DNA from 2 places in the Candidatus Pantoea communis genome. Region 2 is predicted to be linked to the other one. Evidence: predicted binding sites of a transcription regulator. Region 2 holds the regulator's gene; the other holds the start of a gene.
The links. Region 2 encodes CRP, which controls carbon source genes, mostly activating them, when cyclic AMP is high. Its sites were predicted from a motif close to ATGTGANNNNNNTCACAT; they were not measured.
Positions count from the first base shown of each region.

Region 1 (4,792 bases), on a different contig from region 2:
CTTCACGACGTGGGCCACGGCCGCCTTCACGGTTGAAGCGTCCGCCTTCACGGCCACCTTCACGACGCTCAGAGAAACGACGCGGTGCGCCATTACCACGACGCTCGCCATCACGACCGCCTGGACGACGTTCACTACGCTCGAACGCAGGAGCATCACCCATCAACTGCATGTTCATCGGCTTGTTCAGGATGCGCGTGCGAGTGAAGTGCTGCAGAACTTCGCCCGGCATACCTTTAGGCAGCTCGATGGTTGAGTGCGTACCAAACAGCTTGATGTTACCGATGTAACGGCTGCTGATGTCGCCTTCGTTAGCAATCGCGCCCACGATATGACGAACTTCAACACCATCATCACGGCCCACTTCAATGCGGTACAGCTGCATTTCGCCAACGTCACGACGTTCGCGACGTGGAGCGCCATCACGGTCACCGCGGCTTTCGCGTGGACCACGTGAGTCACGTGAATCGCGACGATCATCGCGGTCGCGGAACTCACGACGTGGTGGGCGTGGTGCTTCTGGTGGCAGAATCAGTGGACGTTCGCCCTGTGCCATTTTCAGCAGTGCTGCGGCCAGTGTTTCGAGATCCAGATCTTCGCCCGGCTGCATTTTGCTCAGCAGTGCACGGTACATATCCAGATCGCTGCTTTCCAGCTGCAACTGTACTTTGGCGGCGAATTTAGCCAGACGGCGCTCGCTCAGCAGTTCTGCATTTGGCAGTTCAACTTCTGGAATAGTCAACTTCATGGTGCGTTCGATGTTACGCAGCAGACGGCGCTCGCGGTTCTCAACGAACAGCAGCGCACGACCAGCACGACCCGCACGACCGGTACGACCGATACGGTGAACGTAAGACTCAGCATCCATTGGGATGTCATAGTTAACAACCAGGCTGATACGCTCAACGTCCAGACCACGTGCTGCAACGTCGGTCGCGATCAGGATATCCAGACGACCATCTTTCAGGCGCTCCAGTGTCTGCTCACGCAGAGCCTGGTTCATGTCACCGTTCAGTGCTGCGCTGTTATAGCCGCTGCGCTCCAGCACTTCAGCCACTTCCAGCGTAGCGTTTTTGGTACGCACGAAGATGATGGCAGCATCAAAGTCTTCCGCTTCCAGGAAACGCACCAGCGCGTCAGTTTTACGGCCATAAGCGGTCCAGTAAGACTGAGAAATGTCAGGACGCGTGGTCAGGCTTGACTGAATGCGCACTTCCTGTGGATCTTTCATGAAGCGTTTGGTGATACGACGAATCGCTTCTGGCATGGTCGCTGAGAACAGCGCGGTCTGATGACCGTCTGGGATCTGCGCCATGATGGTTTCAACGTCTTCGATGAAGCCCATACGCAGCATTTCATCAGCTTCGTCCAGCACCAGGCCGCGCAGGTTAGACAGATCTAACGTGCCGCGTTTCAGGTGATCCAGCAGACGACCAGGCGTACCTACGACAACCTGTGGTCCCTGGCGCAGTGCGCGCAGCTGAACGTCATAGCGCTGGCCGCCGTACAGGGCAACCACGTTCACGCCACGCATGTGTTTAGAGAATTCCGTCATGGCTTCAGCAACCTGAACAGCCAGTTCACGGGTTGGAGCCAGCACCAGGATCTGTGGTGCGCGGACAGATGGATCAATGTTGTTCAGTAACGGCAGGGAGAATGCCGCTGTTTTACCACTCCCGGTCTGCGCCATACCCAGCACATCACGGCCCGCCAGCAGGTGAGGAATACACTCAGCCTGGATTGGGGATGGCTTTTCGTAGCCCATACCGTTCAGTGATTCGAGGATGTCAGCGTTCAGGCCAAGGTCAGAAAAAGTGGTTTGAATATCAGTCATGTAGTACACGTGCCTCTTAGATTGCGGCGGCCAGTCTACATAACTCGTCGTGAAAATTTTCAGTCATTTTCATCAAAAAGTGTGAACCGGCTCAAATTAGAAGTTTTGACGAACAGAAAAGCCCTCACCTCGAAGGTGATGACTTTACAAGTATTCAGGCAATAAAAGTTCGTCAGCTATTGCTGGTCAGATTCTGATAAATCGTCTTGTGTCTGGCCGAGTTGCGCCAGTTCCAACAATGCGTATCGGTGCTCAACAAAGTTGTTAACATTGTTAGCGACCGCCAGTTTGAACAACGCTTTCGCGTCGTCCTTCTCCCCCAGACTTAGGTAGTACTTACCTAAATAGAAGTTGGTTTCACTGAGATGTTCAGCGAGCGAGGTGTTATCCGTTGCGTCCGCCTTGAGACGTTCCATCAGCGTTTTTTCACTGATGTCGCCAAGGTAGAACTCGACAATATTCCATCCCCATTGGTCCCGGACCGCTTTGTCATGTCGCTGTCTCAGCGTGACTTTGGCCTTGTCGGCATCCATATCGCTTTCAACGAGATAGAGCCAAAGGCTGCGGAAAGGATCGTTAGGATCGTCTTGATAAAACGCCAGCAGATCATCTTGCGCTAACTTGTATCGACCGCCGTAATAGAGGGCGATACCACGGTTTAAATGCGCATAGTTGTAAGTTGGATCAAGCTCAAGTACAGAATCAAACGCTTCATAGGCAGCATCAAAGTTGCCTGCCTGCGTTAAATATATACCGAGGTAGTTAAACACCTCAGGCATATCCGGTCTTATAGACAGCGCTTGCGAGAAATCGTTCCGCGCTAATGCCCTCAGACCCAAACTATCATACAACACTCCGCGCTCATATAATAGCTGTGCGCGTTCATCATCGGTCAGGGCACGACTGGCAAGAATTTGTTCCATTCGCGCCAGGATCACCTCTTGCTGCAGTGTGGGCTGCAAAGGTACTGCCAGAACTTCGTTCTTACGCCAATTGGAGTTGCTGCATCCTGCCAGCGTGATAGCTGTCGCAACAAAACACCAGCGCAAAAAAGGCTTCATTTCCCACTCCCGAATACAAACATTGGGATAACCATCCTGTCATCCGCCTGCTGTGCACAAGGATTCCCGCCCTCGCGATGATCCAAACACTTCTCCCCGCAGAGCAGGGAGAAGCCAATCAGTAAACGCTTACTCGGCGTCAGATGCATTCGTTGCAGCAGGGGTTTCTTCCGCTGGTTTCTGCTCTGTCGCTTCTTTGATGCTCAGGCGTACGCGGCCCTGACGGTCCACTTCCATCACTTTCACTGGAACTTCCTGACCCATCTGCAGATAGTCGGTCACTTTCTCAACTCGCTTATCAGCGATCTGAGAGATATGGACCAGACCTTCTTTACCGCCGCCGATTGCCACGAAGGCACCGAAATCAACGATACGCGTCACTTTACCAGAGTAGATACGACCCACTTCGATTTCAGCGGTGATCTCTTCAATACGACGAATCGCTTCTTTCGCTTTGTTGCCGTCGGTTGCTGCAATCTTCACAGTGCCATCATCTTCAATTTCGATGGTGGTGCCGGTTTCTTCGGTCAGCGCACGTATAACAGAACCGCCTTTACCGATAACATCTTTGATCTTGTCTGAATTGATCTTGATGGTGTAAATGCGCGGTGCGAACTCAGAGATTTCCTGACGTGGGGTGCTGATGGCCTGCTCCATCACGCTCAGGATGTGCAGACGCGCGCCCTTAGCCTGATTCAGTGCTACCTGCATGATCTCACGGGTGATACCTTCAATTTTGATATCCATCTGCAACGCAGTGATACCGTCGCGGCTGCCCGCAACTTTGAAGTCCATATCGCCGAGGTGATCTTCATCGCCCAGGATGTCAGACAGCACCACGAAGTTTTCGTCTTCTTTGACCAGACCCATCGCGATACCGGCTACGGCCGCTTTGATCGGTACACCAGCATCCATTAGTGCCAGAGAAGCACCACACACGGAAGCCATAGAAGAAGAACCGTTTGATTCAGTGATTTCTGACACCACACGCACGGTGTACGGGAACTCTTCCTGCTTAGGCATCACTGCCAGCACACCGCGCTTCGCCAGACGACCGTGACCAATCTCACGGCGCTTCGGTGAGCCAACCATACCGGTTTCGCCCACTGAGTACGGAGGGAAGTTGTAGTGGAACAGGAAGCTGTCGGTGCGCTCACCCATCAGCTCATCCAGGCTCTGCGCATCACGTGCCGTACCCAAGGTCGCCGTTACCAGCGCCTGCGTTTCACCACGGGTGAACAGAGAAGAACCGTGAGTACGCGGCAGTACGCCAGTGCGTACGTCCAGACCACGGATCATATCTTTTTCACGGCCGTCGATACGTGGCTCACCACGGATGATGCGGCTACGCACGACGCTCTTTTCGAGATCGTGAACGATGTCAGCGATTTCGCCAGCATCCAGCGTTTCATCTTCGGCCTGCAGCGCAGCGATGGTGGCATCTTTGACTACGCCAACCTGCGTGTAACGCTCCTGCTTATCAGTGATGCGGTAAGCATCAGCGATACCAGATTCTGCCAGTGCCGCAACACGTGCAATCAGTGCATCGTTTGCTGGCTCTGGCTGCCAATCCCAACGCGGTTTGCCTGCTTCAGCAACCAAGGCGTTGATGTTTTCAATCACAACCTGCTGCTGATCGTGGCCGAACACCACTGCACCCAGCATTTGATCTTCAGTCAGGATTTCAGCTTCTGATTCAACCATCAGAACCGCGTTCTGCGTACCTGCAACCACCAGGTCCAGACGTGAAGTTTTGATCTCATCCGCGGTTGGGTTCAGTACGTACTGGTCATTGATGTAACCGACACGTGCCGCACCGATTGGGCCGTTGAATGGCAGGCCAGACAGCGCCAGCGCAGCAGACGCGCCAATCATCGCCACGATGTCTGGGTTAACC
Region 1 covers NZ_VWXC01000028.1:65,137-69,928, reverse strand. Annotated here, with positions in the region: gene F3J37_RS25350 (DEAD/DEAH family ATP-dependent RNA helicase) at 1-1,834, opposite strand, end outside; gene yrbN (protein YrbN) at 1,851-1,907, opposite strand; gene nlpI (lipoprotein NlpI) at 2,011-2,895, opposite strand; gene pnp (polyribonucleotide nucleotidyltransferase) at 3,025-4,792, opposite strand, start outside.
Region 1: yrbN (protein YrbN) is a predicted target of CRP. The motif match lies at 1,914-1,931, and genes of this name have one in related genera.

Region 2 (4,792 bases):
CGGCGTGCACGGCACCACCTATGGCGGCAACCCGCTGGCCTGTGCGATTGCTGAAACCGCGCTGGATATTATCAACACCCCAGAAGTGCTGGGTGGCGTAGAAGCCCGTCGTCAGCAGTTCGTTGAAGCACTGCAGGCGATCGACAGCAAATATGATCTTTTCAGTGAGATTCGCGGCAAAGGTTTACTGATTGGCGCGGCGCTGAAACCGCAGCACGCCAGCAAGGCGCGCGATATCCTCAATGCCTCGGCAGCAGAAGGGTTGATGGTTCTGACCGCGGGCACTGATGTGATTCGTTTTGTGCCGTCACTGGTTATCGAGCCGACTGACATCGAAGAAGGCATGGCGCGTTTCGCCAAAGCCATTGAGAAGGTGCTGGCGGCGTAATCAGCCTTTCGGGCGTAAAACTTTCAGCCAGCGGCCGTGATGCGGTCGCTGGCTCCAGGCCAGTGAAGAGATGGTGTGCATCACATTCAGGTGTTGCAGGATGCGCTTCACATGCTGCTCGACAATCGTTACCGGCCCTTCATTCATATTCTCCGGCGCTTCCAGAATATTGCTGTCATTGCCTGGCCCGTCATACGCCAGTCGCTGCTGACAGCGCTGCAGCGCAATTTCACAGGATTGCAGATAGCGTTCCGCCAGCTTTGGCGTCAGCATGGTGTGCTCACGCGCCAGGATCGTCATCGCGTTAATATGCTCCACAATGAACTGGCTGTGGGTGACCCACATGCGCATATCTTTCAGGTACTGCGCGTTGAAGCCCGGTTCGCTCGATGCCTGATTCAGTGAGTTGAACAGTGCATTGTGCGCCTGATTGACCCTCATGCGCTGGTAAGCCAGCTTTTCAGGAGATTGCTCCGGCCCCAGCAACATCCGCAAGGCTTCCTGATAAGCCTCCAGCGCATCATGCGCGTTGCTGCGCAGTAATCCGCTCTGCCACTGTGGCCACAGCCAGATCATACCGGCAAAGGCGATCAGGCAGCCCATCAGGGTATCCATCATGCGCGGCAACAGGAACTGCGCCCCATTCAGCGACAACAGCTGGAGCGAATACACCGCCGTCACGGTGAAGCCAATCATCGACCAGCCGTAATACTTGCGCGTGACCAGATAGCTGGCGAGGGTGATGGCCAGCATAAACAGCAGGGTGATCGATTCGGGCACTTCGAGCCGTAGCGATCCTGCGGCGATCAGCAATCCGGCAAAGGTGCCCAGTGCACGGTGCTGGATACGCACTCGTGTGGCGCTGTAGCCATTCTGGCTGACAAACATGATGGTCATCAGAATCCAATAAGGCTTGGGAATATTAAAGAACAGCGCCAGCGCACTGCCGAACATCAGCATCACCGAAATACGAGCTGCGGTGCGCAATGCAGCGGACTTGAGCGACAGATAGCTGCGCAGCGCCGGGAACAACGGCAAACGGCGCTGGCGATCGGCCATCAGGTCACGGGTGTATAACGGTTTCTGGGTGCGCAGCACACGCGCAATTCGGCTGAAATGGTAATAGCAGAAGTTGCCCACCGGATTGTCGGGATGCTGGCGCGCAATTTTTTCCAGCGCGCCGAGCTGCTTTTCCATGTGGAAGCGATCGGGCAATTGATGATAGAGAATGGCATCGGCCAACAGGCGCAGACGCGCAGAGATGGTTTTGGCATTCCAGCGGATCACCGCTTCGGCGTGACTCTGCTCGACCAGCTTTTGCACTTCTTCCGGCTGGTGCAGGCTCACCGAGATGTGCTCCTGCAAATCAAGCGCCACCTGGAAAGCCCGCGTCAGGCGCTTGTGGCTGTTATCGCGGCTGGCAGAGAGCATGTGCATCTGCTGATAGCAGGTGGTGATCAGGTCAACGGCTTTTTGCTGACGCGCCAGCAGCGGCGGCAGCGCTTTCTCGGGATCGGTAAGCTGCGTCAACAGTGTGTATTTTGCATCGCAATAATCCGCCAGTTCCCGATACAGCAGACTGAGCGTTTCGCGCATCGGCTGCTCTTTCCACAGCCAAAACCAGAACCAGTTAAACAGGCCATACCATAGCGTGCCGCCGATATACAGCAGCGGCGGCACCCACATGGGCATGCGTCCTACTAGGCTGAGGCTAAAGATGGCGGCAATCAGTGTGGCGGGCAACAAGCGACCGTGCAGCGGGCTGATTTCGCCGGTCACGCCTATCAGCAGCGGCAGCACAAACAGGATCAGCGGTAACGGAATGGCGTCACTGGTGAGAAATTGGATCAGAAAACTGGCGGTAGCAAACAGTGAGCCGCCAACAATCAGGCGTTTAAAGAAGCGCTTATGCGGTGTATCAAGACCCGCCATGTTGCAGCAGGCAGGGACTAATGAGAACAGCAGGCCTTTTTGCAGATCGCCAAACAGCCAGCCTAGTGCCACAGGCAGGCACAGCACCAGCGTTTGCCGCAGTGCGTAGTTGACCTCAGGATGATAGATGATTCGGCGCCACATCAGCTCATCGCAAACAAAAACGGCGCGATGTTGCCATCACGCCGTGGGTGATAAGAAATTAGCGGGTGCCGTAGACGACGATGGTTTTACCGTGTGCGGAGATCAGGTTCTGATCTTCCAGCATTTTCAGGATACGACCCACGGTTTCGCGTGAGCAACCCACGATCTGACCAATCTCCTGACGGGTGATTTTGATTTGCATCCCGTCGGGGTGCGTCATCGCATCGGGTTGTTTCGCCAGATTAAGCAGTGTTTGCGCGATACGGCCCGTCACATCGAGGAAGGCAAGGTTGCCCACTTTCTCGGAAGTGACTTGCAGACGACGCGCCATTTGCGACGAAAGTCGCATTAAAATATCCGGGTTTACCTGAATCAGCTGACGGAATTTTTTGTAGGAAATTTCAGCCACTTCGCAGGCAGTCTTAGCACGTACCCAGGCACTACGTTCCTGGCCTTCTTCAAACAGGCCGAGTTCGCCGATGAAGTCTCCCTGATTGAGGTAGGAGAGAATCATCTCTTTGCCTTCTTCATCTTTGATCAGAACCGCAACGGAACCTTTCACGATGTAGTACAGCGTTTCCGCTTTCTCACCCTGATGGATGAGCGTGCTTTTGGACGGATATTTGTGAATATGGCAATGGGACAGGAACCATTCGAGTGTAGGGTCTGTTTGCGGTTTGCCGAGAACCATTCGCTATTATCCTCTGTTGTAATCGTGCCCAAAACACAGGGGGCAGTTTTCCCTGTCAGGCGGTGTAATCGTCGAGCGTTTCCAGTAAAGGAAAATTATTTCCGGGTGATTCTTAAGCTACGCTTTTGATTCTTCCCGCCTTCGTCTGTGATGACGAAAATATTTTCAGCACTGTTTGTAGCACAGCTTTTGCAAGCTGTCTTCTGTTGTCTCGCTTCAGCAACAGGCGGAAGAGTCTGGATTGCTGTTTATCAAGTGAAAGCGTACTCTGGCGGCAAAACCGCCACTTCAGGAGAAAGAATAATGCAGGCACGAGTGAAATGGGTGGAAGGGCTGACCTTTCTCGGAGAATCCTCATCAGGCCATCAGGTATTAATGGACGGTAACTCGGGTGATAAAGCGCCAAGCCCGATGGAGATGGTTTTGATGGCAGCAGGCGGCTGTAGCGCGATTGACGTGGTATCGATCCTGCAAAAAGGCCGAAATGATGTGGCTGACTGCGAGGTGAAACTTACGTCCGAGCGCCGTGAAGAAGCGCCACGTATTTTTACGCAAATCAACCTGCATTTTATCGTTAGCGGCACAGCGCTAAGCGATAAAGCGGTGGCGCGGGCCGTCGATCTGTCGGCGGAGAAGTATTGCTCGGTGGCGATCATGCTCGGCAATAGTGTGAAAATGACGCACAGTTACGAAGTGATTGAGCGATAACATAAGTGGGCGGCCAAACGGCCGCCGCTACAGAATTTCTGGATTATTCAATCCGTTTACCTTCAATCAGCCGCTGCACCAGTGGCGTCATGATTAACTCCATTGCCAGCCCCATTTTGCCGCCCGGCACCACCAGTGTGTTCATATGCGAAATGAACGAGCCCTGGATCATCGCCAGCAGGTAAGGGTAAGCAATGCCTTCCAGTCCACGGAAGTGAATCACCACAAAGCTTTCATCGAGTGACGGAATTTCACGTGCGGCAAATGGGTTGGACGTATCCACCGTAGGTACACGCTGGAAGTTGATGTGGGTGCGCGAGAACTGCGGCGTGATGAAGTTGATATAATCCTCCATTGAACGCACCACTGAATCCATCACCGCTTCACGGGAATGGCCGCGCTCGCTGGTGTCGCGCACCAGCTTTTGAATCCACTCCAGATTGACAATCGGCACCACGCCGACCAGCAAATCGACATGCTCGGCGACGTTGTGCTGCTGTGTAACCACGCCACCGTGTAATCCTTCATAGAACAGCACGTCAGTGTTTTCCGGCAGCGGCTGCCAGGGCGTAAAGGTGCCCGGCACCTGATTCCACGGCACCGCTTCGTCGTAGGTGTGCAGATATTTGCGCGATTCACCTAGCCCGGTTTTTCCGTAATGCTTAAACGTCTGTTCCAGCAGCCCGAAGTCATTGGCTTCCGGACCGAAGTAGCTAATATGACGGCCCAGATCGCGTGCCTTACGGATCGCCATATCCATTTCTGGACGGGTATAACGGTGAAAACTGTCACCTTCCACTTCCGCAGCATGCAGATTCAGCTGCTGGAAAATCTTACGGAAGGCGAGGCTGGTGGTCGTGGTACCGGCACCGCTGGAACCGGTCACGGCAATGATTGGATGCCTGGCTGACATAACAGAACTCCCTGTG
Region 2 covers NZ_VWXC01000025.1:24,270-29,061, forward strand. Annotated here, with positions in the region: gene argD (bifunctional acetylornithine/succinyldiaminopimelate transaminase) at 1-388, shown strand, start outside; gene F3J37_RS24020 (YccS/YhfK family putative transporter) at 389-2,464, opposite strand; gene crp (cAMP-activated global transcriptional regulator CRP) at 2,523-3,155, opposite strand; gene F3J37_RS24030 (OsmC family protein) at 3,459-3,863, shown strand; gene F3J37_RS24035 (phosphoribulokinase) at 3,907-4,776, opposite strand.